DNA from 4 places in the Exiguobacterium sp. s127 genome. Region 4 is predicted to be linked to each of the others. Evidence: riboswitches for the same ligand, from Rfam matches in the RefSeq annotation. Region 4 holds a riboswitch; each other region holds the start of a gene.

Region 1 (7,273 bases), on a different contig from region 4:
TTTTAACGCACGTTCAGAGGCAGGCAAGACCCTGCTCATTGTCCGTGAGGATCAAGGAGCAACGGCTTCCGCCTCGCCCGAGGAAAGCAACGAAAAAAGACGCTTTTATCTCCCGATAGAACTTTGTCTACAGTCGGAGCACCCCGTTAAAACGAGGTGCTCTCTTCGTCGTGCGGATTGCTTATTTCCAATCTGTGATGTCGTTGATTGGAAGACGGACTGATGGATATCCTGCGTCAACGGCTTTCCCGATTGAAAGGAGCATGACAGGGAGGTAACGATCTTTATCCATGCCGAAAGCTTCAGCGATTTGATCTTTTTCGTACCCACCGATTGGGTTCGTATCGTAACCGTGCGCACGAGCGACGAGCATCAATTGCATGGAAACAAGACCGGAGTCGATCAAGATGCTGTCACGAAGTGTGTCTGTATCTTCTGGGCTGTAGAATCCTTTAATTGCTGGTACTTGGCGATCGCGGACTTCTTGCGGCATAAGCCCTTTTTCAACAGCCATGTCGTAGATTGTATCGATGCTATCAACCGCATTCATGTCGCCGAACACAGCGATGACAGCAGATGATGTCTCGACTTGGACTTGGTTGAACTTCGCGAGTGGAGCGAGTGTCGCTTTTCCTTCTTCGCTGTCGATGACGAGGAAACGCCATGGTTGCATGTTGACGGAAGACGGTGCGAGTGTTGCTTCTTCAAGAATTTGTGTCATTTCTTCTTTTGAGATTTTTACGTCCGTGTCGTAGTTGCGGATTGAGCGACGGCCTTTTACGATTTCCATAAAGTCAGTAGTTGTTTGAGTTGTCATAGTATTCAATCTCCCTTGTTGTGTTCTCTATTTTTTGATGAAGCGAATCGAACTTATTTCCAGTCTGCGATATCGTTGATTGGAAGACGGACTGATGGGTATCCTGCATCAACAGCTTTCCCGATTGAAAGGAGCATGACTGGTACATAACGATCTTTATCCATGCCGAAAGCTTCAGCGATTTGATCTTTTTCGTATCCACCGATCGGGTTCGTATCGTAACCGTGTGCGCGAGCGACGAGCATCAATTGCATGGAAGCAAGACCTGAGTCGATCAAGATGCTGTCTTTAAGTGCACTAGCAGGAACGTTTTCATACATACCTTTGATTGCCGGAACTTGACGATCGCGGACTTCTTGCGGCATAAGTCCTTGTGCGACGGCCGTATCGTAAATGTTTTCGAGTTGATCGATGGCGTTCATGTCACCGAAGACAGCGATGACAGCAGATGATGTCTCGACTTGGACTTGGTTGAACTTCGCGAGTGGAGCGAGCGTCGCTTTTCCTTCTTCGCTGTCGATGACGAGGAAACGCCATGGTTGCATGTTGACTGAAGACGGTGCGAGTGTTGCTTCTTCAAGAATTTGTGTCATTTCTTCTTTTGAGATTTTTACGTCCGTGTCGTAGTTGCGGATTGAACGACGGCCTTTTACGATTTCCATAAAGTCAGTAGATGTTTGTGTTGTCATGAGTAAGCTCTCCTTTTTTATCGTGCAGTAGTTTTAGGTAATGTTAACGCGTTATCTTCAATGCGCTGAATCATTTGTGCGAGTTGATCTTGTTCTTCTTCAGTAAAGCCGGTTAACAGACTTTCCAAGAAGTCATCTTTTTGCTGGCGCAATTGTGTGATACGCGTGGCACCCTCTGCAGTTAATGAGACGAGGATGACACGGTTATCGCTCTCAGAACGGACACGTTGAATCATTCCGTTCGTTTCGAGATGTTTTAAATGTCGCGTCACAGCAGCGTTGTCGACATTGACGCGTTGCTGCAATTCTTTTTGACTAATCGTCTTTCCGACCTCGAGTTGGGCTAGTAAGTCCATCCGAGTCTGACTGAAGCCATCTGTACATAAATCAAATTTTTGCGCAATCGTCTTATTGACCGAGACGAGCGCATAAATGAGGCGTCCTTTTTCCGTACAAGAAATACTCAAATCATCACATCCTTCCCTTCGTTCCAAGAAACCTTTGACGTATCAAAGATTGATATGTAAACGAATATAACGTGTATTTTTTCTAGGTGCAACTAATCTGCTTCATCCACGAAAAAAAGATACCATTTCTTTCGAAACGATATCGAGTCAGGCGGCTCAGCTGATTTTTTGTTCGTTCGGTCGAACGACCCCAGCATCGATTGCGGCAATCATCCGCCGGAAATAGACTAACCAAAATTGAAGAAACGGTCCAATCAAAAAGATCGAGAGGATGGTCCCGAAAAAGACGGGGCCACCGAGTAACCAACCGAGACCACATGCCGTTATCTCCATGATTGTCCGCATCATCCGGATTGAGGTTCCGAAACGATCCGCTAACGTCAAGGTCAATCCGTCACGTGGACCGGCGCCGTATCCGACGGCGACGTAAAGTCCTGCCCCCATGCCGATGATGAAAATACCGAAGATGAGCCATACAGCGTTTAGCCAGACAGCTGAAAACGACGGAAGCAAATGAGAACCAAGTACGAGGTTCATGAAGACACCGACGAAAATTGCATTGACGAGTGTCCCGACTTGCGGTCGAATCCGGTCGAGTAAGTATTTGACGAGGACGAGCAGCAGACCGACGAGAAGAATGACCGTCCCGACTGACAAAGGTGTTTTGTTTTGAAGACCGAGATGCAGGACATCCCAAGTCGAGACACCGAGGTTAGCGGTGATCATGATGGAGGAACCGACGGCGAGTAAAAAGAGACCGCTTAAAAATAAGAACCACTTCAACGTTGCGCGCAGCAACCAGGACGTATGGAAACGTTTGAACATCGTTGCGTGTCACCTCGATTCAATAAGATACGTATTCGTTAACTGTATCACGTTCGTGGACTAAAGCAGAAGCAACAAATTGTCGAATGTCCAACTTGAGAAGGAGGGAGGTACGGCGAACGTCTCGTATACTTAAAGAAAGAAGAGGAGGGACGTCGATGCGATTGATCCGCCATCTCATCCGTTTTACATATCTTGAAGCGCTCTGTTGTATCTTTCCAGTAGCCATCTTTGCTGCACTCGCCTTGTCACGTTATTTGCCGAGTGAACCGATTGCCCGTTATGACATCCTGTTACTGTGGTGTCTGTTCGTCCAAGTCGCTTTACTCGTGACCCGTTATGAGACGAAAGAAGAGTTCAAGCTGATTCTTATTTTTCACGTCATCGGGTTAGGACTTGAGCTGTTTAAAGTCCATGTCGGTTCATGGAGTTATCCGGAAGACGCATTTTCGAAGGTGCTGGGTGTTCCGCTCTATGCGGGCTTCATGTATGCCAGTGTCGCGAGTTACATCTGTCAGGCGTTTCGGCGACTTGATCTTCGGTTTACGTCCTTTCCACGTCCGACCCTCGCACTTGCTGTCGGGAGTTTGATTTACTTAAACTTTTTTACGCACCACTGGATGCTCGATTTACGGTGGTTCTTGATGGGACTCGTCATCGTCGTCTTCTTTAAATCGTGGGTCTACTTCCGACTAGAGGATACGGTTTACCGTCTCCCGCTTGTCTTATCATTTTTACTAATTGCCTGGTTCATTTGGCTGGCGGAAAACATCGTCACCTTTTTTAAGGGCTGGGTCTATCCGCATCAGCAAGAGGGGTGGGCACTTGTCGATTTTGGCAAATTATCGTCTTGGTTCTTACTCGTCATCATTACCGTCTTGATTGTCGTCGTCGAAAAATACCGAAGTGGCGACTCCGCAGTCGAAGTTAAATCGTAACCCATAACAAAAAAATACCAGGTTGTTTTTTTGCGCGGGTGAAGCATCATGACCTTGCTATAGTTGGAAAAAATAGCAAAGGGGTTTTTAACATGATGCATCACGTAATCGAACGAGCGAAGGAGTTAGTTACAAGCAAACTGAACATCGTCGAGACAGCAGACGACTGGGGTTTGTTACTTGAAGAAATCAACGGAATCGATGAATGGGTCCAGCTGTCGCAGTACTACGCGCCACGTCAAACAACGACGAAACTAGTAGAACGTCCGGAAACACCATCTAGCCTCCCGATCAAAATGATCCAGGAACGGAAGGAAGAAGTTGAACGGATTGTCGAACAACGGTATTCCTATACGTTCGAACGGCAATTAAAGGGCGGCTCGTTACGGGAATGGCCAAACAGTCATGTCTCAGAAACAGAAATCCGTGACTGGAACCTGGAGCATGGGATGGAAGTCCGTGTCCAAGTCCTACATCAAGATGAGCGCCGGACGTCGCTTGAAATCTTAGCCGTCGTCGCGACGGATCAAGTAAAACCACTTGCAGAGCGAATCGTTTTTGAAAAGTGTATCGTCAAGAACCATGGCATCATCGAAGCAACGATTGACGGTCCACTGCAAGATGAGACGGGAAAACCGTTCTATTACACGACACCACTCGAAGACATGCGGTTCTTCCAACTGAAAGCAGGTCAACTCGTCGACCTCGTCATGTGGAAAGGTCATCCGGAGACATTGACGATTGTCTGGAAACACGCATTTCATTACGAAGTACCGACCATGACGGAATTACCGGCACGCGACGTATCGAGTGGTTCGCCCGAGTCCGCCACTGCGTCACCTGCAAACAAACAGGCGAAAACAGGACGCTACGACAAGATGATGCAACGGAAACCGAAGGCGAAGAAAGTCAAAAAAGAGCGGCGCCTCCGGGAAAAGAAAGTCCAGCAACTCGAACGTCTCGATACGACGACATTACCAGGTCAACCAATCGAATTCGTCGATAAAACGGCACTCGATTTTGCTTCCTACGACGGCATGCGTCTCGTCATCGTCGGTAATGAGCAACAGCGCGCCGTCTACCGCGACTTCTTTGCGGAGACGGGAGTCGAATTAATCCATCTTGGCGGTGATGCCCAAGCTGCGAAAAAAATTGCCTGTCTCGCGAAAAAGACAGATGCGATTGTCGTCATCAAAAGTCGCGTCTCCCACGCAGCAGCGGCACATGTCCTCGTGCAAGCAAAAAAGCACGATATTCCGTTTGCGATTGAACGACTCGATGGACGACGCTCTTTGTATACGGCGTGCCAGCAACAACTTGAAAAAGCAATGGTCCAACGTTTACTAAAAGACGAGCGTTAAAAAGTGAAACCTCCTCAAAAATAAACCGTAAAGAAAGGTAGCACTTATTTTTGAGGAGGATCTTTCGATGTCAAAACAATTAAAATTAGCAGCGCGCGAGTCGTTGCAGGGACGATGGGGCTTCATGGCATTAATGATGTTGTTGTTCTTAATCATTCAAGGCGTTCCGAACGGATTTGCGTCCTCACCCGAAGAGGATTTCCAATTTATCGACTTGATTGGTATGCTCTTGACGGTGTTGACCTTACCGGTTGCAATGGGATGGTCATGGCTCGCCCTATCTGTCGCCCGAGACGAGCAGACGAAAGTCGCCGATTTGTTTGAGCCGTACAAAATGTTCTTGAAAGCCATTGGAGTGTCAATCGTCCAAACCTTTTTCTTAGGGCTATGGTTCTTACTTTTCATCATTCCAGGAATCATTAAGTCATTCTCTTACATGTTGACGTATTACATCATTCGGGACGAACCATCGATTGGCATCCTTGATGCCATTACACGTTCACGCCAAATGATGGATGGACACAAAAAAGAGGCGTTTTTCCTCGTCCTTTCGTTCATCGGTTGGTTCTTGCTCGGAATTGTTACGATCGGAATCGGTTTCCTCTGGATTGGCCCGTACTTCAGCGTCACAATCGCGAAGTTCTACGATCGCGTGCGTGGGGAAGAAGTTTCGACGACTGGTCACCGGACAGCCATGATGGATGCAAATCACAATGACTCACCGTTCGTATCACCAGAATGAATTGATTTTGAACAGCACCATACAAAGCAGGGATTGCCATCTTAAACCGATGTGCAATTCCTGTTTTTAGCTTCTAGACAAAGAAGTATCAAGAAACAGAGTGATTTTCCAAATGTTTTTTAATTCCGATAGGAAAAGAAGGTTTAAAGGTTGCTTTACTCTGCTAAAAGATGTACGCTAATTTCAATTATTCTTATCACGAGAAGTCGAGGGACTGGCCCGACGACACTTCAGCAACCCCGCATGAGCGGAAGGTGCTACTTCCAAGAGGAATTTATTCCTTTGAAGATAAGAGCCGACAGTAGATATTCGTCGCTCTTTTCTAAACGAAAAGAGCGATTTTTTATGCAAAAAGGGGGCACAGGGGATGGAATACGGATTTTGGTTACCAATCTTCGGGGGTTGGTTACGAAACGTCGAGGAGGAACAAATGCCAGCGACATTCGATTATGCGAAACAAGTCGCACAGACGGCAGAACGGATTGGCTTTTCTACGACATTGATTGCAGAATTGAACTTAAACGACATTAAAGGAATAGCCGAACCGAGTCTTGAGGCGTGGACGACGGCAGCGGCGATTGCGGCGACAACGGAACGGTTGGAAATCATGACAGCCGTCCGGCCCGGTTTTCATAATCCGGCGACGACAGCAAAAATGGCGGCGAACCTCGATCAGTTGAGTAACGGACGTTTTACGCTCAACGTCGTCTCGGCCTGGTGGGAGGAAGAAGCCCGTCAATACAATGGGATTTTTACAGCCCATGACGAACGATATGCCCGGACGGAAGAATTCGTGACGGTCATGAAAGGATTATGGGCGGACGCATCACCCTATAGTTTTGATGGGGCGTACTATCAGCTGGAACGGGCAGAGCTTCACCCGAAACCCGTTCAGCGTCCCGGAATCAAGCTCTACGCTGGTGGTGAGAGTGAGACGGGGAAACAGACGATCGTCAATCACTGTGATGCCTATGTCATGCATGGAGGAACGGTCGATGAAGTCGCGACGAAAATTACGGATATGAAAACCCGCCGCGCGGCGACCGGGAAGCAGCCGCTTGCGAGTTTCGGACTGGCGGCCTACATCATCTGTCGCGAGACGGAAGAAGCGGCGCTCGAAGAATGGCACCGGATTACGAACGTTAAAGAAGACGGTGCCGGATATGCCGGGTATGACGACTTCGTCAGTAAATCGCAACTCGAACAACAGGTCAAACGAAATGACTATTCGGTCTCAAACCGGGGACTGCGTCCGAACTTGATTGGGACGCCGGATCAAATCGCAGAACGGATTCTTGAATTTGAAGCAGTCGGCGTGACATTGCTCTTGCTTCAATTTTCTCCGCAACTCGAAGAAATGGAACGCTTTGCCCGCGAGGTCATGCCACGCGTCGAAGCGAAACGAAAGGTAGGTCAACTAAAATGACGAAAATT
Region 2 (7,273 bases), on a different contig from region 4:
ATAGAAAAAGGGTATTAACTAGACGATAGCGCAGAACAAACAAAAAAGCGATTGAGCCGATGCTCAACCGCTTGGTCGATCGTGTTTGGATTAAAGGTAAGAACCGGCTCCGACGAGACGTGAACCCCAGTATCCTGATTTGAAGCTTGAGTATTTAACGCCACCCGTTTCCGAGTTGACCATGCTTGTCTTGCTTGTCGCGATACCAACGTGTTGGATGCCGCTACCGTGTGAGAAGAAGACGAGATCTCCCGGTTGAACGCTTGAGACGCTGACTTTCTTAGATGAAGAGTATTGTGAAGAAGACGAGCGTGGAAGTGTTTTTCCAGCTGCTTTCTTATAAACGTAGCTTGTGAAACCAGAGCAATCAAAACCACGTGTTGTTGTACCGCCCCAGACGTAAGGCGTACCTTTATGTTTTGCTGCTTCGCTTAAGATCTTTGTACGTGTTGAAGAAGAAGTCGTTGTTTTCTTAGCTGTTGAAGTTGATGTTTTTTTCTTGTATGTTTTTGTATACTTCGTGTACACGTAACGTGTTTTCCCACCGTAATAAATCTTCGTCCAGCTACCTGACTTTCCTTTATAACGGAATGTTTGACCTGCGTTAACTTTACCGACGATTGAAGATTTTGTAGAGGCACCTGAACGAACGCGTAATCCGTTATCCATGATTTTGACTTTAGTAATTGTAGCAGCTTCAACTTTACCTGTTCCCACTGACGCAAAACCTGAAACCACTAATGCGGCTGTCGCGACCGATGCTAGAAAACGTTTCATATGTGAATTCCTCCATTTTAATTAAAATTTATGTGACCGAGTTATATAATGAAATCATTAAGTGTTTGTTTAGGCAGTCATCCTTACGACTTTGTAAGTTTTTCTCTGCAGGAATATCTTAGCATGCGGTCGTGTGAAAACGTTTTTTCAGTTCCGCTACAAAATACCGCTTTTCTGTAATATAACTGCAATAATATCGTGGAATATTACAAAGAAGAAATTTCCATTCGCTAAATCACGACGAAAGTGGTAGATATGTGATACCTTTAATTCACAAAAGATTTTTTTGCTTTATCATTAAATACGTTACAGAACTTTGCTGTTGAATTTATAAAGAATAGGTGAATGCATATGCCAACTGAAAAAACCGATAAACCAGAACGTTCCTATACACTTGCCCAACTCGGTAATCTGACATTGAAGGATCTATATGAAATTGCGAAAGCAAAAAATGTTCCGCAATACCGGGAAGCGCGAAAGCGTGAGTTAATGTTCAAGATTTTAAAAGCACAAGCAGAATCAACCGGTCTCTACTTCCTCGAAGGGGTGCTTGAAGTCATCCCCGGCAATCCACAGATGCAAAACGATGGTGGTTTCGGCTTCCTTCGTCCCATCAACTACTCACAATCCTCTGAAGATATCTACATCGCCGCTTCACAAATTCGTCGTTTTAATCTTCGTAATGGAGATGTCGTCACGGGAAAAGTCCGGCCACCGAAGGAAAATGAACGTTTCCAAGGTTTATTGAGCGTTGAAGCAGTGAATGGAGAAGCGCCGGACACGGCACGAAACCGTTTATTCTTCCCTGCGCTGACACCGATTTACCCCGATCGTTTAATGCGTCTTGAAACAGAACCGCGTCATCTGTCGGTTCGTGTCATGGACATGATTGCGCCGGTCGGATTCGGGCAACGCGGATTGATTGTCGCACCACCGAAGGCAGGGAAGACGTCCTTGTTAAAAGAGATTGCGAATTCGATTCAAGTCAACCATCCGGATGTTGAGTTAATCATTCTTTTGATTGATGAACGACCGGAGGAAGTGACGGATATCGAACGTTCCGTACCGGGAGCAGACGTCGTCAGTTCGACGTTTGATGAGACACCGGATAACCACGTCCGGATTTCAGAACTCGTCCTTGAGCGGGCGATGCGTCTCGTCGAGCATAAAAAAGATGTCGTCATCTTGATGGACTCGATCACACGTCTGACGCGTGCCTATAACCTGACCGTCCCGCAAAGCGGACGGACCTTATCAGGGGGGATTGACCCGGCTGCCTTCCATAAACCGAAACGTTTCTTCGGAGCAGCACGGAACATCGAACATGGCGGCAGTTTGACGATTCTCGCGACAGCACTCGTTGAGACCGGTTCACGGATGGACGATGTCATCTATGAAGAATTTAAAGGGACCGGCAACATGGAGCTTCATCTTGACCGGAAACTATCAGAGCGTCGCATCTTCCCGGCGATCGATATCCGGAAATCCGGCACACGGAAAGAAGAGTTGCTCCTACCGAAAGATCAACTCGATGCGTTGTGGACGATTCGTCGGACGATGAATGAATCAAACGAGTTCGTCGACAGTTTCTTGCGCAAGATTAAGGATACGAAAAATAATGAAGAATTCTTCGTTGAACTGTTGAAGGAAAAGAAGAAGCCGATTCGCCGGGCAGCAGCTAAACCACGGACGATCAAAACAGATACACCGACTTGAAAATAGGTATTGCGAGACGATGAAAAATCGTTTAGTATAGGAAGGTAACTTACTCTGGCTCAGCAAATGAACCAGGGCGGAAGGAGAGAAATCAACCATGAAACAAGGAATTCACCCAAACTACAACAAAGTTGTATTTATGGATTCAACTACTGAGTACAAATTCTTAACTGGTTCTACTCGTTCTTCGAACGAAACAATCACTTGGGAAGATGGAAACGAGTACCCACTCATCCGCGTGGATGTGTCTTCGGACTCGCACCCATTCTACACTGGTCGTCAAAAGTTCAACGCTGCAGACGGTCGTGTCGATCGCTTCAACAAAAAATACGGCCGCAAGTAATTGCGACCTATCCATTAAAAAACAGCCTGTCTCCATCACTGGAGCAGGCTGTTTTTGTATAGACTGAACTGGGCGCGATAGGTCAGGTAAGTCTTCAACACGAACGATGAGCCGATTGCGCCGGCAATGCCGGTGATATACGGGAGCAAGTCAGGATTTGTCGCGAATTGTTCGAAGAGACGACTGAAGGAAAAATGTCGGCCGAGGAAAAAACCTGCGCCGAGAAAGACACTAATCCAAATCAAAGCCCCGGTATACGCATAGACGGCGAAAACCCGAAACGGCATCTTCGAAACACCGGCAAAAAAAGCGGACAGTTGGCGAAGGCCAGGTATGTAGTAACCGATAATCAAGACCGACTTGCCGTAACGAAGAAAGCCGGCTTCTGCCGTGACAATGTGTTTTTCAGAAATGCGAAACTTCGGTCCGATTCGATGAAGCAACGGCATTCCGAGTTTCAGACCAAGCAGGTAGCTGATCGTCATCCCGATACAGCTTCCGGCGTAAGCGGCGAGAATCGTTCCGATTAAGGGTAAATTGCCTTGATGCATCCAAAAACCGGACATGATCAGTAACGTTTCATCCGGAACAGGAAGCCCGATGATCCCCCCGGCTAGAAGGATCGCAAGTCCGAATGAACCATATTGATGAAGCACTTCATGTAATATGTGATGGATCGGGAACACCTTCCTTCATAAATTCTTCTTCTATAGTGTACAGGAAATGAGGACTGGTTAAAACGACAAGGTGGGGAATCATGGGAATGAACGGATGGATTTTTGATTTCGAGAAGTCAACTCTTTTCCTTATATTCGATTCGGGCTATACTCGTTAAAGTGACTAATTTTAGAGGACGGTGTCTGCAATGATGCATGTAATAAATCAGTATGGTTGGATTGAAGTGATTTGCGGAAGTATGTTCTCTGGTAAGTCGGAAGAATTGATTCGACGCGTTCGCCGGGCTCAGTACGGGAAGTTGCCGGTCCAAGTATTTAAACCGGCAATCGACGACCGTTATCATGAAGAACATGTCGTCTCGCACGTCGGCAACTCTGTCATCGCGGTACCGATGGCGACGAGCCGTGACGTGTACGCGGCAGTCGCACAAGAGACACAAGTGGTCGCGATTGACGAAGTTCAGTTCTTTGATGATGAAATCGTCGATGTCATCGAGGCCCTCGCGCAGGACGGAAAACGTGTCATCTGTGCCGGACTCGATCAAGACTTCCGGGCGGAACCATTCGGTAAGATGCCGGAACTTCTCGCACGGGCAGAGTTCGTCACGAAACTGCAGGCGATCTGCCTGTCGTGCGGTGACCCGGCATCGCGGACGCAACGTTTAATCGACGGTCGACCTGCCAACTACAATGATCCAATCATTTTAGTCGGCGCGTCAGAGTCGTATGAGCCGCGTTGCCGCCACTGCCATGAAGTGCCGGGGAAATCGCAAGCCCTGCAACAATGGAAGAAACAGCAACAGAACTGATGAAGTAAACGAAGGACTGATTCATCAGTCAGGACCGCATCAATCAAATGGCCGATACTCCCATCGTTTCAAGGGAGCATCGGCCATTTTTTTTGCGCATTCATATTGTTCTGGACGGCTTAGTCGATGCTTGAAACACGCATCGAAACAGTCTTCATCCCTTGCTTTTGCGCAGGAAAGACATCAACCGGTGTGGGTCAAACGACTATATTGGTGTACAAAGTGTGTTGCCTCGCGGACAATCGTTTCTTGATCATAATCGAGGGTCGCGACATGATAGGAGTCAAGCAGGCAATAGCTCCGTTTGTCCGTCGAACCGATGACTTGATAAAGGTAATCCGAACTTTCAGGCGGGACGACATGGTCTTCGGCAGAATATAAAATAAGTGTTGGAATCTCGATGGCTGGTAAGAGTGGACGTGTCTGGTCAATCAAGGTCAAAAGTTCCGATGCGCAGACGACAGGGACCTGGTCATAGATGATTTCAAACGCTTCACGTTTAATGTCTGGGGTACTTTCTTTTAAGTAGCGTGGACAGTCTTCAAAAGATAATGCTTCATAGGCAGGAATCGCTAACGCTGCATTGATCGTAATCAATCCGTCAGCAGGTAATCCTTCCGCGACGAGTGCAAGGGCAAGTGTCGCACCCATCGATTGTCCGGCGATGAAAATGGACGAACAATGATTGGTTAAGACGTCGAACCCTTGGCGGAGGCTTTGTTTCCAATCTTCAGCAGTCGACGCTTCGAAATCACGGATGCTCGTCCCGTGTCCGTCGAGACGCGGGGCATACACGGTAAACCCTTGAGCGGCAAACTGCTCTCCGACAGTACGGACGCTTTGAGGGGTTGCGTTAAAACCGTGAGACAGTAAAATACCGATTGGACCTCGTTCAATCAAAAAAGCTTCTGCGCCAAACAGGACGAGTGATGATGAATTCATAAAGGGTTCCTCCTTCTATTAAAAAACTCGTAGTGCTTTAGGCGCACTACGAGATTCTCGTAAGTATCATCCAAAGCATCGGCTTTGCTGGTCGGAGCACCTTGCATGTTGCAGGTTGCCGTGGGTTCGTAGAGCCAGATCTCTCGCCCACTCTTGATATATCGTATAGGAATTGTCGGAATAATCATTGTGAAGAGGATAGCATTGATTGAAATACGTTGTCAAGAAGTCAAAAAGAAGTCGAAATTGATAAACTGGGTAATTTGGTTTAATTTTGAAAATATGGTTGACTTGAGAAAGGAATCCCCGTAGTGTAAGCATTAGATTCACGACATAAGAACGACTTGAAACATCACACATATGAACTTCATACCGTAGCACTTATCGAGAGAGGTGGAGGGACTGGCCCTACGAAACCTCGGCAACAGACTTCTTACGTCGTACTGTGCCAATTCCGTCAGACGTTTGTCTGAAAGATGAGCGGAGCGGATTCTGCCTTAGTGCAGATGGAAGGATCCTTTTCTTTTAAGAGAAGGGTCCTTTTTTTGATGTTTTCCTAAAAAAAGAGAATGAAATACAATTCATTTTGTATTTTAGAATGACCTGTGCTAGTCTTGAGCTGTATAACTCAATAACCAGTTCTTCGGGGTAGGGTGAAAATCCCAACCGGCGGTGATGCGATTGATAAATCGATGAGCCCGCGACCTGCAGTGTACGCACTGTGGCTGACTTGGTGAGACTCCAGGGCCGACGGTAAAGTCCGGATGGGAGAAGGACGAAACAATGCGCTTGCTGCCATTTTCTGAAAAAATGTTTTCAGGGAAAGGTCTGTTTCTGTATGTGTAAAAACAGAAACGCGAGACGCTTATTTCGTCAATCCTTCAATCACGACGCCCCTTTTACAGGAGGCGTCTTTTTTATTGAAAGGAGCGGAAAAAATGGAAACATTAATGGAAACATTCATGAGTTATGCGATGCAACTAGCACACATGTTAAACGGTCAAACGAGCCCGAATCCGAGTGTCGGCTGCGTCATCGTCAAACAGGGGCGGATTGTTGGTTTTGGGGCCCACCGTTATGCGGGAGGACCCCATGCCGAAGTCGAAGCGCTCCTCATGGCAGGTGAAGCAGCACGCGGAGCCGATCTCTACGTGACACTCGAACCGTGCAATCATCACGGCAAAACACCGCCGTGTACGGAAGCAATCCTCGAAGCAGGAATCAATCGTGTTTTTATCGCGACAGAGGACCGCCACGCGCTCGTCGCAGGAAGCGGTATCACACGTCTCCGTCAGGCGGGGATTGACGTCGAAGTCGGTCTACTAAAAGACGAGGCAGTGGCACTGTATGAACCATTTTGGACGGCGATTGAACGAAAACGTCCGCATGTCACAGTGAAAGTCGCCCAAACGATGAACGGGACGATTGCGACGGGTGAACAACGCTTTATCACTTCGGAAGCGGCACGTGCTGACGGACGGCAGTTACGCGGGATACACGACGCGATTCTCGTCGGAAGCGACACGGTGATCATCGATGACCCGGCACTGACGTTGCGCAGTTCGACCGGCATCGAACCGGTCCGTGTCATTGTCGATCGCCGCGGGCGCCTGACTGAAACATTCCAAGTCTTAAACGATGGCTTGAATCCGACGTACTGGCTGACGGAACAGCCACGAACAAGCGAACGGGCGAACGTGACGGTTTTCGTCGGGACGTATGCGACACCGGACCAAATCCTCGAACTTTTATATGAACAAGGTATTCGCAGTCTGTTGATTGAAGGTGGTCCCACGATTCAATCCGCATTTTTAGAAGCGGATCTCGTGGATACGATCGAACTCTATCAGGCACCGTCCCTCTTCTGTGGGACCAAGTCTCTGACGACGGAACAGGACATCGAAGACCGTTTTGATTTAGTGAAAATGAACCAAATCGGACAGGACGTCCATCTCCAGTATGTACGAAAGGAGAGGATGACATGTTTACCGGATTGATTGAAGAACTCG
Region 3 (7,273 bases), on a different contig from region 4:
TACCGCAGCAATCCATTCGAAGGTGGTTATGTCGTCTTCGCCGGTCTTGAAAATATCATCGAATATATCCAGACACTCCACTTCACAGAAGAAGACATTACGTATCTTCAAACGATGATCGGGTTCCCGGATGAATTCAAGGATGAGTTACGTAACTTTAAATTCAATGGCTCCCTCTCGAGTGTCAAAGAAGGCGAAATCGTCTTCCCGAACGAACCATTAGTCCGGATTGAAGCACGGATTTTTGAGGCGAAGTTACTGCAAACGGCCATCTTGAACATCGCCAATCACGAATCGTTGATTGCGACAAAATACGCACGGATCCGGCAGTCGGCACCAGGCGCGAAATTCCTCGAAGCCGGTTCACGCCGCGCCCAAGGAATCGATGCTGCTTACTTCGGAACACGTGCCTCTTATTTAGCCGGGTTCGACGTGACAAGCCTCGCGTCGGCCGGCCGCGACTTTGGTATCCCATGTGGTGGAACGATGGAGCATGCAGATATCCAGTTTCATGATGATGAGTTGACGGCTTTCCGGACGTTCGCATCGCATTATCCGGATCAGGCGACACTGCTCGTCGATACGTACGATACGCTTAAAAGCGGACTCCCGAACGCGATCACGGTCGCAAAAGAACTCGCAGCAGACGGACATAAGTTACGCGGGATTCGAATCGATTCCGGCGACTTATCCTACCTATCAAAACGCGCCCGGAAGATGCTTGATGAAGCCGGCTTACTCGACGTCGAAATTGTCCTGTCTGGTGATTTAGACGAATATGTCATTCAAGACCTTCGCATCCAAGGGGCACAGGCAAACACCTTCCTCGTCGGAACACGCGGCATCACGGCGTACGAACAACCGGCGCTCGGCATGGTCTATAAACTCGTCGCCCGCGAAATTGACGGCGAACTTGCACCCGTCATCAAAGTTTCGTCTTCAAAAGCGAAGACGACGACACCGCATATCAAGGAGGCGTACCGCATCGTCGACCCGGAAACGAACAAGTTCAAAGGCGACTACATCACGTTACTCGATGAAGATCCGAGTCAACTCGACTTCGTCGATTTGATTGACGTCCGTGACCCGTCGTTCCGGAACCGGATTGAAAACTTTAAGGTTGAACGGTTACTTGCACCGATCTTTAAGGACGGTGAACTCGTGTATACCGTTCCGACGATTGAAGAAAGTCGTCAGTTCCACGAACAGCAAATCGGACGCCTGTGGGAAGAGTACAAACGTCTACGTCTACCTGAAATCTATGCCGTCACGTTCAGCGACCGTCTCTGGAAACTGAAACTCGACATGATTCGGAAAACACGCCTCGCAAGTGGTGTCAAATAACAAAATCAAGCAGCCTCAAGAATCAAGCTTCTTGACGGACGTCTTGAAAGGCTACCTTTTCATCTCCCTCTCATTTTTCTATACGCTAAAAACAGCCCCTTCAACTGAAGTGGGCTGTTTCGTTTGGGTGAGCAGTCATTTTGGCTGTCGCTTGTTCCATTTGTTGACGAAAGTACCACGCAAAACCAAGCGCACCTCCGATGAAGACGATATAGGTAATCCGTTGACCGAACTCAGCAAGAGAATCGGCGTAAAAGATACTAATTAAATGATCACTTCCACTGATAAGAAGCAAACAGGCGATCAGGAGCGCTATGCGGTACGCAAGCGTCGGGCGATCTTTTGGCTCAGCATGCCAATACATGATGATGTGATGGGCAAGTAAGATAATCCCCACGATTCCTAATATTCCTATAAGTGCTTGCGGCATAATAAACGGTCCTCCTGTTTCTGATTTCTAGTTCCATTTAAACATAGTTCGACTCGAAGACGTTACGAAAAGTTTCGCGCAGGCGACAGACTCACGTTATACTGAAGAAAATCACGTACGAACAACAAAAGGAGGAGTTCTTTTTGAAAACCTTTAAATTGTGTACATTACGTATTCTCATGGATGAATCAGGGCGAGATACGACAATCCCCGTTCAGATTAAAGATGGGCTGACGGTGAGTACCGACCAAACCGCCCAGTGGGTCGCTGAAATCGTCGTCACCGACACCGATCAACCGATTTTGAAAGAACTGTTCGAGAAAAAGCTGCGCGCCTTGATTGAAATCACGATTTCACGGCCGGACAATGACCCCGCCGCCATGATCGTCACGCCTTATGAAAGTACGCAATTGAGCGAAGGCGTCTCTTATCTCTTTACCGGTAAGATGGTCATGATGAAAAATGATTTATCCGAATCGATTTTGCGTGAAGTCGTCGAAGACAACTTTACTGGCGAAGAGCTGATTCAAGAATATAAAGACCGACGCTCTAAACGTGGTGCTCATATCACGAGCATCGCGAAAGAAACGTTTAAACAGTACTTACAAGAACATCCGGCAACCGTCGAAGGATGATGTTCAAATTGTGATATGGTCCGCTACATTAATCCGCTCAATCTCATAACGGTCGGAAAAACGAATGTAATTCGCACATGCATTTTTTAACGGCGTCCGGTAACTGAATGTCTCATCAATCGAGGAGAGTGCCGCTTTAATCGTATGCGAATGGCAGACGACTAAGAGGCGTTTTCCTCGATATTTTTCTGTCAGTTCTTCAACCGCACTGAAGACACGCTGTTGAATTTCCGCTTCCGTTTCAAGCCCCGGGACGCGCTCTGCATCATTTGCCTGCACTGCTTCGTAAATTCCGGCGACCGGTTCACCGGAAGCCGTTCCAAATTCGCGCTCGACAAGCCGTTCATCCGTTTCCGTCAAGCTTAGACCGATCGATTGACCAATGATTTCAGCAGTTTCGACAGCTCGCGATAGCGGACTTGAAATCAAGACGTCCCACTGTTCTTCTGCCAGGTAGGCAGCACTGAGAGCCGCCTGTTTTCTACCGGTCTCGTTAAGCGGTATATCTTCACGTCCTTGAATCCGCTCGTTTAAGTTCCAGTCCGTTTGACCGTGTCGTACTAAACAAATTTCCGTCATATTGCAGTCTCCTTCTAAAGAAATATGACTGATTGTATCATGTTTCCTAATGAAGCGCCTCTCGTTTCGGTAAGACAAGCACTTGACAACTGAAGGCTTCGATTCGTTCGAGCAAACGTTCAATTTTGAGTGGATTTTCAGTTTGGGCAAAGCTCGCCAGCGAATGTGTGCCATTCGGGAAAGAGAATAATCGAACATCCGCCCCGACATCCGCCCCCTTCTCAACAAAGTGGAGTGCTTGAGCAAACGGGACAATCGGATCCTTTTTTCCGTGCAGCAACATGATCGGCAGCGAGTCGGAACTTAAATGTGTCGCCGGGGAGACACGCATCATCAACTGTCGCCATTCTTCACGTCCACCCCCATAAAACTTGATATGGGCAATCCAGGTTTGAATGAATTTAAACAACAGAAAATTCGTCGGCGGATACAAGGCGATGACTCCACTGATTAAAGGAAGATGCGCCTCCGCCTGTTCGCCGATAAATTCAGTCGGGGCAAGCGCCGTCGTCAACATTAGGGCTCCACCTGCTGAATCACCCCATAAAAGCATGCGACCGCGCGCGATGCGTAATTCATCCGCTTGTTGATTTAAAAAACATAAGGCATCTCGAACATCTTCCAGGTTGTCCGGAAAGTAGCTGCCATCCTCAAATAAACGATAGTCGATGCTGCAAACGGCAATCCCGAGTTCTAAAAACCGGTCGATGATTGGAGCAAAACTAAACACATCATCACGGTTTCCACGAACGAATGCGCCGCCATGAGCATAAATCGCGACCGGAAACGGCCCTTCTCCCGGCGGATAATAGATATCTAACGTCAAGTCCTGCTGATTGACCGTCTTGTATAAAAGATTTCGTGGTGCTAATTGCTTTTCGGTAAGCGGCAAGACCGGCTCCGTCCATCTGAGTAAGGCTCCATAATTATTCCAAATACTCGCACCAGCAGCAGCCGTCGTCAAAATAGCGGCGCCACCCATCAACCATGCTGTTTCACGTTTCACCTCATCACCTCCAAGGCTCATTCCGATTTCACTTCTACTCTTCTCTTACCCGATTTATTTTGAACTAGAACTTCACAACATTCCGACTTGACGCTTTAATTTCCGTCGGATATAGTTAGAAAGTCCAAATCGGAACAATTACGTTTTAATTATCTTGGAGGGTTCATATATGAAAAAAATCATTCCAGCGTTAACCATCGCGACAGTAACTGCCAGTCTGCTCGCCGCATGCGGCTCATCGACTTCAAATTCAGACGAAGACGGTAAATTGCAAATTTATACGTCGACGTTCGCCACGGCAGCCATCGCCAAAGAAATCGGCGGAAAGGACGTCCAGGTCGAATTAATCGTTCCCCCTGGCGCCGACCCGCATTCGTATGAGCCGACTCCGAAGCAACTGACGACGATTGCGAAAGGCGATCTATTTTTACTTACCGGCACAACCCTTGAGCCGTACTCTGAAAAGATTAAGGAAAGTTTAGCCGGTAATTCCATTCGTTTTGTCGAGACAAGTAAAAATATCGACTTACTCGAAGCTTCCGCTTCGCTTCATACGCACGAAGAAGACGCACACGATGACCATGATGATCACGAGGCTGAAGAAGAGTCGCACGATCATGGACAATACGATCCGCATGTTTGGCTCGACCCGAACAACGCCAAGAAAATGGCTGACTCGATTACGACCGCGTTAGCAAAGGAAGCACCTGACCGGAAGGAAACGTTTGATAAAAACCTCGCACTCTTTAACAAACAAGCAGATGAACTCGACCAAAATTTACAAAAAGCTGTTGACTCCGGTTCGAAAAAGGAGCTTCTCGTCACGCATGCCGCATACGGGTACTTGGCGGAACGTTACGGTTTCACGCAACTGCCGATTGCCGGTATTTCACCGTCTGACGAACCGTCCCAAAAACAGCTGGCTGCCATCGTCAAGGAAGCAGAGATGCATGACTTAAACTATATCGCCTTCGAAGAGACGGTGTCGCCAAAGGTCGCCCGTGTCATCCAAAAAGAAATCGGTGCCGAATCGATTACGATTCATAACCTCGAGTCCGTCGCAAAAGATCAACAAGATCAATCGTACTTTGATTTGATGAACGAAAACGTGACGACGCTCAAACAAGCACTGCAGTAAGGTACAGTTGACAAGCATTAAAAGATACGTTAGGGTAATAAACGTGTTTTAAACAACGACTAAACAACTAAATGACTTCTTTTTATCGCGAGAAACGGAGGGACTGGCCCAATGATGTTTCGGCAGCGGACGATTGATTCGTACTGTGCCAAATCCAGCAAGCTATGGCTTGAGAGATAAGAAGAGCGTCTTTTTCAGTAAAGACCTCCTTCTTTCTTGCGAAGGGGTCTTTTTTTGTATGCTGAAGAAATGGAGTGATTCACATGAACGAAACGGTTACGCCGAACAAATGGGCGTTGTTCCCCTTGTTCGTTTTCCTTGTATTATTCATCGGTGCAGGAATCTTCTATAACGACTTTTACAAATTCCCCATCTTGATTGCAGCTTTAATCGCCTTGATTTTTGCTGCTGCGACATCTAAGGGAGACATCAACCAGACCGTCGAGCGGATTGCCCGCGGTGCCGGAAATCCGGACATCATGATCATGGTCTTCATCTTTTTACTCGCTGGCACATTTTCTGGAACAGCGAATGCAATCGGAGCCATTGATGCGACCGTCAACGCTGCACTCAGTTTCCTACCCCAGTCTCTTTTAATGAGTGGATTGTTCATCATTGCCGCTTTCATCTCGATGGCGATGGGAACTTCGACCGGCACAATCGCTGCCCTTGCACCGATCGCACTCGGGATTCATGACGCGACGGGTGTCAATGTCGCACTCGCCGCTGCTGCCGTCGTCGGTGGAGCAATGTTCGGTGATAACTTATCGTTTATCTCAGATACGACAATCGCCGCTGTCCGGACACAAAAAACGAACATGCGTGATAAATTCAGAACGAACTTTTTAATCGTCTTGCCTGCTGCCGTCATCACTGTCATCTTACTCGCTTTCGTGTCAGGTTCCGGAGATGTCGTCGAAGCGAAAGCATTTGAATTTTATAAGCTGATTCCGTATCTTTCCGTCATCGCGCTCGCACTCTTTGGTGTCAACGTCATTCTCGTCTTACTCGGCGGGACGTTATTGACAGGCATCATCGGAATGATCGACGGTAGTTTCGGAGTAAGTGGATTTGTCCTCGCGATGTCTGACGGATTGATGGGGATGGCAGAAATCTCAATCTTGACGTTGCTGATGGGTGGACTCGTCAGCCTGATCACCTATAACGGTGGAATTGCTTATCTCAAAGAAACGCTGACACGAAAGATTTCGAAACGCCGGGGAGCTGAGTTCAGTATGGCTGCCCTCGTCAGTGCAACGAATCTCGCAACAGCAAATAATACGATTTCGATTCTTGTCGCCGGTCCGCTCGCTGCTGAAATCGCGGATACGTATGACATCGACCGGAAGAAGTCAGCCAGTATCCTCGACCTCTTTTCCTGTGGTGTTCAAGGAATCATCCCGTACGGAGCGCAACTTTTGATTGCCGCTGAATTGACGAAAACGGCGTCACCCGAACTGATTCCTTATTTGTTCTATCCATTTTTACTGTTCGTTTGTGGATCACTGGCAATCTTCTTCGGCTTCCCACGCCGGAAGAGTGATGCCGCACAGAAAAACAACATGTCGTAAAACAAACAACCCCCGTCGCTTCGTCTGCGACGGGGGTTCACTTTATTTCTGTTTTTCTTGACGATTCAAAATGAAATAGGCAATCGCCGGAAGCGGAAATTGAACGAGTCCTGCTCCCCCCCATACCCACGGATTGCGTCCTGTCTTGCGGGCACCAAGGAAGAGGAACGTGGCTTGAGCACCTAATAGTGCTGCAATGCTTGTCCAAACTCCTTTTGGTACTTTTTTAATCGATTTCACCATGATATTACACCTCTCTTCGTTTATGCATCAGTAGACTTTCTTCTCTTTCCCATTCTATATTCCCTGCTTATGAGCATCAAAACAGATGTTCCGCTAAGTTCATGCTAAACTGAACAGGCAAATCCATATTCTAGTTTCATTGAAGGAGGAGTATATACATGCAATACGCAAAACTTTCAAATGGTATCACGATTCCACAGATCGGGTTCGGTGTCTGGCAAGTCGATGAAGAGACGGAAGCACCGGCTGCCGTCGCAGAAGCACTTCGCGTCGGTTACCGTCATATCGATACGGCTGCCGTCTACAAAAACGAACGTGGTGTCGCAA
Region 4 (7,273 bases):
GCGCACGTTCGTTAACTTCCATCTCAAGAACATCTTCTCCGTCGAGTGTGACTGATCCGGATGTTACTTCATACGTTGGGTGACCCATCAATGCAGACGCGAGTGTTGATTTACCTGTCCCGTTTGGTCCCATGACCGCGTGGATTTCGCCGCCTTTGATTTCTAAGTTAACGCCTTTCAAGATTTCTTTGCCGTCGATTGCGACGTGTAGATCTTCAATCTTCAAGTGTGAAGCCTTCATGTAGAATCCCTCCATCTATTCATTTCGTGTCTGACGATTCAGTTCACGAGAGTTACTAATTTAGTATCATTCTAATCTTAATGAATCATACCACATTATTCAAGCGTCATCGCTCATGGTTTTTTCTCAAAATGAAGCCTTTTAGTGAGAATGACTTTAAAGTGATACGACTTCTTTCTCTTCTTCCACCTTCGTTCGTCTGTGAACCCGCTGTGACAGTAAGAGCAGTGGGATTCCGAGTAATGTCAAGAGGGCTAAGCAACCAAAAATCGGCAACGGACGATCGGCGCCAAAATAAAAAAGTAATTGTCCGCCGATGACCGGTCCGATTGACTGACCAATCGATGTTAAGCCCATCGCTCCGAAATAACTGCCCCGTAATTCCGGTTTCGCAAAACTATCGGTCAAGATATCCGTCATCGTGAACATCATCACTTCCCCGCACGTGAAGATGAACATCGCACCGATCATCAACCAGACCGTTCCGGCATTCCCCATGACGAATAAACCGAACGCGACGGTCGCAATCCCGACCGTAATCGAGACGAGCGGCGACGTCTTCATCCCGAACTTCATGATCGGGTACTGGACGATTAATACGGTCACGGCATTAATCGTGATCAATAAAGCAAACAAACTAGTCCCACCGGACAGTAACGTCGTCGTCGTCAAAAATTGCGGCAACGTCGAGTTGAACTGACTGTAGCCGAGAATCCCGAAAATGATACCGGCGAGGGCAAACGTGAAAGCGACGTCCGTTTTCAACAGTTGAACCGTTGCGCCGAACGAAACTTTTTTCCCGCCGTGACTCTCTGTGATCGGATACCGCTGAAACAGGATGAAAATCGCAATCCCGTACGCGAGATAAACAAAGGCTGTTATATAGAAGGTAATCGCTGTATTGCCGGCACTGAGCAATAACGCAATCCCCGGCCCGATCGCAGCCGCGACATTGATCATGGCATAACGGATGTTGAAGACGAACAGTCGATTTTTTTCATCCGTCGTGTCACTGATCAGGGCACGGGCGGATGGTTCAAAAATGGAGCGAAACACGCCGTTCAAGGCACTCAAGGTAAAGAACGCCCAAAACGTCTCGACCTGTGCCAAGGCGATGAAGACGAAAACGAAGCCGAGTGTTCCGGTCAGCATCATCGTCCGACGCCCGTAACGGTCAGACAAGGTCCCGCCGATGAAACTCATGACAAGACTCGAGACGGCTGAAATACTGAGGACCCAGCCGACATCGACCGGGCTGAACTTCAGCACCGTCGATAAATAAATCGCAAAGAATGGCATCGTGATGAACGTCCCGAGCCGTGAGAAAAATGTTCCGAGCAGGACGCCGATCGTCAGCGGATGTAACTGTCGTAAACGGTGCACCTAGAATCCCCCTTCAACTAAAAAAATAATGCATCCTTCCATTATATAGGAAGAATGCATCATTCGAGTGAATTATTTGCTGACCGGAACGACGGCCCCTTTATATTCTTTCGTAATCCAATCCTGTGTCTTTTTCTCGTGTAAGATATCGAGCAATGCCGTCACACGCTCGTCTTTTTCATCACCTTCACGCGTGACGATGATGTTGACGTATGGTGAAGACTCATCTTCAAGGGCAATTGTGTCTTCTAACGGGTTCAAACCGTTATCAATCGCGTAGTTCGTGTTGATGAGGACAGCATCGCCTTCATTGTTTTTATACGCTTGCGGCAAGAGTGACGCTTCGATATTCGTTTTGAACTCAATGTTTTTCGGGTTTTCCGCGATATCACTAAGCTGAGCATCTGTCGTCTTACCGTCTTTCAACTTAATTAAGCCTTCGTTTTGGAGGAACGTCAAGACACGTCCACGCTCCGCGACGTTTGAGCTCGTCAAGATCGTTGCACCTTTCGGTAACTCGTCAAGCGACTTATATTTTTTTGAGTAAACACCGAGCGGTTCAACGTGGACGCCGCCTGCATTTTCAAATTTATAAGACTTGTTCTCTTTTTCCTGTTGCTCAAGGTACGGAACGTGTTGGAAATAGTTTGCATCGATTTCTTTTTCAGCGAGTGCCTTGTTCGGCAACACATAATCTTGGAACTTTTTGATTTCGAGTTTGTAGCCTTTTGCTTCATACTCTTTTTGAACGTGCTCTAGGATTTCAGCATGGGGAACGTTTGAAGCACCGATGACAAGTGTCTTCGCGTCGTCTCCTGACGACTCTTCCCCACATGCTGCAAGACTGACTGCTAAGACGGATACTGCTGCTGTACCGACGAATTTTTTCCAAAGTTTCATGAATAATTCCTCCCAAGTTAACTAAAATAGTATTATCGTTTATCGATTGCTTTTACGAGCAGGTCACCAATAATTTGAATGATGAAGACGATGACGAGAATCAACAATGTCGCGATGGCGATGACATCGTTTTGAGAACGCTGGAAACCTTCGATATATGCCATGTCCCCGAGTCCGCCTCCTCCGACTACTCCGGCCATTGCCGTGTAACCGACGAGCGCGACAAGCGTGACGGTGATACCGGAGACGATTGCCGGAAGAGCTTCCGGGATCAACACTTTATAAATGATTTGGAACTTCGTCGCCCCCATCGATTCCGCTGCTTCGATGACACCTTTGTCGACTTCACGCAGTGCCAGTTCGACCATCCGCCCGTAAAACGGTGCCGCCCCAAGAATCAGTGCCGGAAGTGCCGCTGTTGGTCCTAAGAACGATCCGACGATGATGAGCGTCACTGGAATCAATAAAATCAACAATATAATAAACGGAATCGAACGGAAGATGTTGACTAAAAAGCTGAGCACGGAATACAGTGCCCGATTCTTAAACAATAAGTCTTCATTCGTCGCATACAACAACAGACCAATGATTAAACCGAGTATGAAAGTCGCTAGACCCGCGACGGCTGTCATATAAACGGTACTGCCAGTCGCCGTCCAGACCATTTCCCAATCGATGTCGTTAAAGAATGTCGTCATCGGTGATCCACCTCCACTTCCACGTCACTCGCTTGGAGTTTCGCGATGACCGCTTGTGTTTCATGTGCCGCACCAATCAGTTGGATGAACAACGTTCCGAGTGCACCGTCTTGCGTCTGTCCGACATTCCCGCCGATGATATTAAATAATAAGGTCGAATCTTTCATGACTTCTGCGAGGATCGGACTTTCTGCTGTCGAACCGACGAATGTCAGCTGGACGATTTTCCCTGTCGGATAGCGCTCACGGAGTTTCGCGAACGTCAACTCGTTTTCTGTAGATGACGTCAGTTGTTTGACGAATTCTTTTGTCATCGCTTGTTTCGGATGCCGGAAGACTTCTGAAACAGGACCCTGTTCGACGATTTTTCCGGCCTCCATGACGGCGACCCGGTGACAGATTTTTTGAATGACGTGCATCTCGTGTGTGATCAAGACGATCGTCAGTTTTAGTTTTTTATTGATGTCGACGAGTAACTCTAAGATCGAGTCCGTCGTTTTCGGATCAAGGGCGCTTGTCGCCTCGTCACATAATAAGACGTCCGGGTTTGATGCCAGTGCGCGGGCAATCCCGACGCGTTGTTTTTGTCCACCGGATAGTTGTGACGGATAAGCGCCTTCGCGACCGTCGAGTCCAACGAGTTGAATCAGCTCGGCGACCCGTTCTTTCCGGCGTGCTTTCGGATATCCGCCGAGTTCGAGCGGGAACATAATGTTTTCTTCAACCGTTCGTGACCAAAGCAAGTTGAAGTGCTGAAAGACCATCGAGACATTTTTCCGGACGCCGCGTAATTCTTTCGGTCGTAACGTCGTCATCTCGACACCGTCAATTTGAATCGAACCACTTGTCGGTGCTTCTAACATGTTCAGCAGGCGAATCAACGTTGACTTCCCTGCACCGGAATAACCAATTATTCCGAAAATTTCGCCGCGCTCAATCGTGAGATCGACGTTTGCGACAGCTTCGACTTCGCCGCGCTTCGAGCGATAAATTTTTCCTACATCCTGTAAACGAATCACTACTGTCCCTCCTAAACATAAAAAAAGTGCGCACGTTTTAGAGCAAACGCGCGCACTTTCAGTACACAAAACCATTTGCTCTCATCTTGCAGACGTTCGTCTGCTGGAATTAGCACCACTTCGGAAATAAATTCCGCGGTTGCCGGGTTTCATCGGGCCAGTCCCTCCACCACTCTTGATAAGAGTTATCGGTATTTAGTTGTTTTTAATATATTTTGAATATTAGCAGGGGTTATTTTGCTTGTCAAACAGTTTTTTCAGAAACTTTTTCGAGCAAACTGAAAGCATGCGTTAAATCTTCTTTCAAATCCTCTGCATCTTCAAGTCCGACCGAGATTCGGACGAGACCATCCGTGATGCCGAGTTCTGCCCGACGTTCTGCCGGAATCGACGCATGTGTCATCCGTGCCGGAACGGAAATCAAACTTTCGACCGCCCCTAAGCTTTCAGCAAGCGTGAAGAAGTGTGACGCTTCCACAAGTTTCTCTGCATTTGCAGCTGAACCGACATCAAAGCTGATCATCCCGCCGAAACCAGTCGCTTGTTTTTGCTGGATCGCATGACCGGGATGCGATGCGAGCCCCGGGTAGAAGATATTCGAGACGACGTCTTGCGCTTGCAGGAAGCTGACAAGTTCATGTGCTGTCTCTTCGATCGCTTCCATCCGGATACCGAGCGTCCGCAGACCACGGACAAGCAGGAAGCTGTCTTGCGGTCCGAGAATTCCACCCGTCGAGTTTTGGATGAAGTGAAGTTCTTCGCCGAGCGTATCATCGTTGACGACGACAAGCCCTGCGACGACGTCCGAGTGTCCGCCGATGTATTTCGTTGCACTATGCAGCACGATATCTGCCCCAAGCGCGATTGGTTGTTGCAAGTATGGTGTCGCGAACGTGTTGTCGACGACGAGCTTCAAGTCGTGACGACGCGTGATGGCTGCGATCGCTTCGATGTCCGTCACTTTTAATAACGGGTTCGTCGGTGTCTCGACGTAGAGCATCTTCGTGTTGTCCTGAATCGCCGCTTCCGTCGCGCTGAGATCCGTCGTATCGACGAATGTCACTTCGATGTTGAACTTCGGTAGGACACGTTGCATCAAGCGGAACGTTCCGCCGTAGACGTCGTCCGTCATGACGATGTGGTCGCCAGACTGAAGCAGATTGAAGACAGCATGGATCGCCGCCATTCCTGATCCGAACGCGAATCCACGGACGCCTCCTTCAAGATCAGCAATCAATCGTTCGATGCTCGTCCGCGTCGGGTTTGCTGTGCGCGAGTACTCATACCCGTCTTTTAATTGACCGATTTTTTCTTGCTTATATGTGCTCGTTTGATAGATTGGCGGTGTAACGGCACCCGTTGCCTTGTCTACACCCGTTCCTCCGTGAATCAACGCTGTTTTTTTACGCATGTGTCTCGTCCACCTTTTCAAAGATTTGTTGGCTCAAATACCGTTCTGCACTGTCTGCGAAGACGGTGACAATCGTACTTCCCGGATGGCGCTGGGCGATATCGAGCGCCGCGGCGAGTGCCGCTCCTGCTGAACTGCCGACGAGTAACCCTTCACGTGCCGCCAGTTCATGGACCTTCGTAAAAGCATCCGAATCAGAAATCGTATGAATTTCATCAACTAAATCACGAGAAACGAGACTCGGCCATTTGGCTGTCCCGATTCCTTCTGTTTTATGCGGTCCGGCTGGCCCTCCGTTGAGGACGGAGCCTTCCGGTTCGACGATTGCCCCTTTTGTCCCGAAGCGTTCTTTTAAGAAAGCCGTCGTTCCGGCAAACGTTCCACCTGATCCGCATCCGGCGACGAACCAGTCGATGTGACTAAGTTCCGCCACAAGCTCGGGACCAAGTGTCCGCTGATAGGTGACCGAATTTTCTTCGTTTTCGAATTGGAGTGGCACATAACTGTTCGGAATCGTTTGTCCGAGTTCCTTTGCCTTATCGATTGCGCCTTGCATATCGAGTTCAGTCGGCGTGTTGACGACAGTCGCGCCGAGTGCCCGCATCAACGTCTGTTTCTCTTGACTGAACTTTTCCGGGACGACACAAATGACTTGTAAGTCATATTTTTTAGCGGCGAGCGCCAAACCGATGCCGGTGTTGCCGGCAGTCGGTTCGATGATCGTTCCGCCTGGAGTCACGTAACCCTGTTCGATTGCGGCATCAACGAGTTGGATACCGAGGCGGTCTTTGACGCTGCCCCCAGGGTTCATCCATTCGAGCTTCGCCAAAATCCGCGTACCAGCAGGCAAATCGAATGAAGTAATCTCGTACAGTGGCGTATTTCCGACGAGGTCGCGGACTGACTTCGCGATCATCCGAAGACGATGTCCCATTCGTCGCGACCGGCAAGCATTTTCTCGGCATAGTGCTTCGCTCCTTTAAGGTCGTGTGCGCTCGCAAACCCACATTGTGTTTCGTTTTGTGCCGGAATCACTTCAGCCGCTAAGACGTCGTTCAGTGTCTTCTCGACCAGTTCACTCATTTTTTCGACTGAGTCAAAGTTCATCATCGCCATGTAGAAACCAGTTTGGCAGCCCATTGGCGAAACATCGATGACATCGTCCGAATAGTTGCGGATATTTTCAGCAAGTAAATGTTCGAGTGTGTGCATCGCACGCATCGGCATTTGCTCGACGTTCGGTTGTGTGAAACGAATATCATATTTGACGACTTGGTCGACTTTACCTTCTTTATAGCCTGCTACACGAATATATGGTGCTTTGACTTTTGTATGGTCCAAGTTAAAGCTTTCTACGTTCATTTTTTTGATTGTCATGATTTATTCCCCCATTTTCTCGGCTTCTACGAGCCAGACGAAGTGATTGTATTGTGTGAATGTCACGTCAAATCCGCGTGACGTAAAAATCTGTTCCATCACTGGAATCAGTGGATAAAATTCGCGTTCTAAATCTTCTGCAAGATTATCGAACCCTTGATTTCTGGCTTCCTCAATCGTTTCTAGACGTGCTGTCTCAGAAACGAACATCGTATCGGCATAGACGATCTTTCCGTCTGCCGGT

The links. A riboswitch is a leader RNA that binds a small molecule or an ion and turns the genes downstream of it on or off. The one in region 4 is predicted to bind S-adenosylmethionine.
Region 1: it holds a riboswitch for S-adenosylmethionine, as region 4 does, so the genes downstream of both, KNP98_RS07440 (LLM class flavin-dependent oxidoreductase) here and KNP98_RS01440 (methionine ABC transporter ATP-binding protein) in region 4, are expected to answer to the same signal.
Region 2: it holds a riboswitch for S-adenosylmethionine, as region 4 does, so the genes downstream of both, ribD (bifunctional diaminohydroxyphosphoribosylaminopyrimidine deaminase/5-amino-6-(5-phosphoribosylamino)uracil reductase RibD) here and KNP98_RS01440 (methionine ABC transporter ATP-binding protein) in region 4, are expected to answer to the same signal.
Region 3: it holds a riboswitch for S-adenosylmethionine, as region 4 does, so the genes downstream of both, KNP98_RS06765 (Na+/H+ antiporter NhaC family protein) here and KNP98_RS01440 (methionine ABC transporter ATP-binding protein) in region 4, are expected to answer to the same signal.

Annotation. Positions count from the first base shown of each region.
Region 1 is NZ_JACSMO010000004.1:157,845-165,117, reverse strand. Features, by position in the region: gene KNP98_RS07475 (nitroreductase family protein) at 182-817, opposite strand; gene KNP98_RS07470 (nitroreductase family protein) at 871-1,506, opposite strand; gene KNP98_RS07465 (MarR family winged helix-turn-helix transcriptional regulator) at 1,524-1,973, opposite strand; gene KNP98_RS07460 (YczE/YyaS/YitT family protein) at 2,130-2,798, opposite strand; gene KNP98_RS07455 (DUF817 domain-containing protein) at 2,957-3,736, shown strand; gene KNP98_RS07450 (DUF2325 domain-containing protein) at 3,829-5,097, shown strand; gene KNP98_RS07445 (DUF975 family protein) at 5,165-5,839, shown strand; SAM riboswitch class I at 6,030-6,134, shown strand; gene KNP98_RS07440 (LLM class flavin-dependent oxidoreductase) at 6,207-7,265, shown strand; gene KNP98_RS07435 (ATP-grasp domain-containing protein) at 7,262-7,273, shown strand, end outside.
Region 2 is NZ_JACSMO010000009.1:59,873-67,145, forward strand. Features, by position in the region: gene KNP98_RS11995 (C40 family peptidase) at 91-777, opposite strand; gene rho (transcription termination factor Rho) at 1,129-2,493, shown strand; gene KNP98_RS12005 (type B 50S ribosomal protein L31) at 2,591-2,836, shown strand; gene KNP98_RS12010 (DedA family protein) at 2,872-3,522, opposite strand; gene KNP98_RS12015 (thymidine kinase) at 3,705-4,322, shown strand; gene KNP98_RS12020 (alpha/beta hydrolase) at 4,506-5,264, opposite strand; SAM riboswitch class I at 5,325-5,427, opposite strand; SAM riboswitch class I at 5,643-5,747, shown strand; FMN riboswitch at 5,900-6,044, shown strand; gene ribD (bifunctional diaminohydroxyphosphoribosylaminopyrimidine deaminase/5-amino-6-(5-phosphoribosylamino)uracil reductase RibD) at 6,203-7,261, shown strand; gene ribE (riboflavin synthase) at 7,246-7,273, shown strand, end outside.
Region 3 is NZ_JACSMO010000004.1:10,511-17,783, forward strand. Features, by position in the region: gene KNP98_RS06735 (nicotinate phosphoribosyltransferase) at 1-1,344, shown strand, start outside; gene KNP98_RS06740 (hypothetical protein) at 1,445-1,774, opposite strand; gene KNP98_RS06745 (YwpF family protein) at 1,918-2,409, shown strand; gene KNP98_RS06750 (histidine phosphatase family protein) at 2,413-2,988, opposite strand; gene KNP98_RS06755 (alpha/beta hydrolase fold domain-containing protein) at 3,035-3,994, opposite strand; gene KNP98_RS06760 (metal ABC transporter solute-binding protein, Zn/Mn family) at 4,164-5,132, shown strand; SAM riboswitch class I at 5,212-5,315, shown strand; gene KNP98_RS06765 (Na+/H+ antiporter NhaC family protein) at 5,396-6,703, shown strand; gene KNP98_RS06770 (hypothetical protein) at 6,746-6,946, opposite strand; gene KNP98_RS06775 (aldo/keto reductase) at 7,105-7,273, shown strand, end outside.
Region 4 is NZ_JACSMO010000001.1:296,004-303,276, reverse strand. Features, by position in the region: gene sufC (Fe-S cluster assembly ATPase SufC) at 1-241, opposite strand, end outside; gene KNP98_RS01455 (MDR family MFS transporter) at 398-1,624, opposite strand; gene KNP98_RS01450 (MetQ/NlpA family ABC transporter substrate-binding protein) at 1,697-2,524, opposite strand; gene KNP98_RS01445 (methionine ABC transporter permease) at 2,557-3,222, opposite strand; gene KNP98_RS01440 (methionine ABC transporter ATP-binding protein) at 3,219-4,241, opposite strand; SAM riboswitch class I at 4,320-4,426, opposite strand; gene KNP98_RS01435 (bifunctional cystathionine gamma-lyase/homocysteine desulfhydrase) at 4,486-5,652, opposite strand; gene KNP98_RS01430 (PLP-dependent cysteine synthase family protein) at 5,645-6,568, opposite strand; gene KNP98_RS01425 (S-ribosylhomocysteine lyase) at 6,565-7,029, opposite strand; gene KNP98_RS01420 (class I SAM-dependent methyltransferase) at 7,033-7,273, opposite strand, start outside.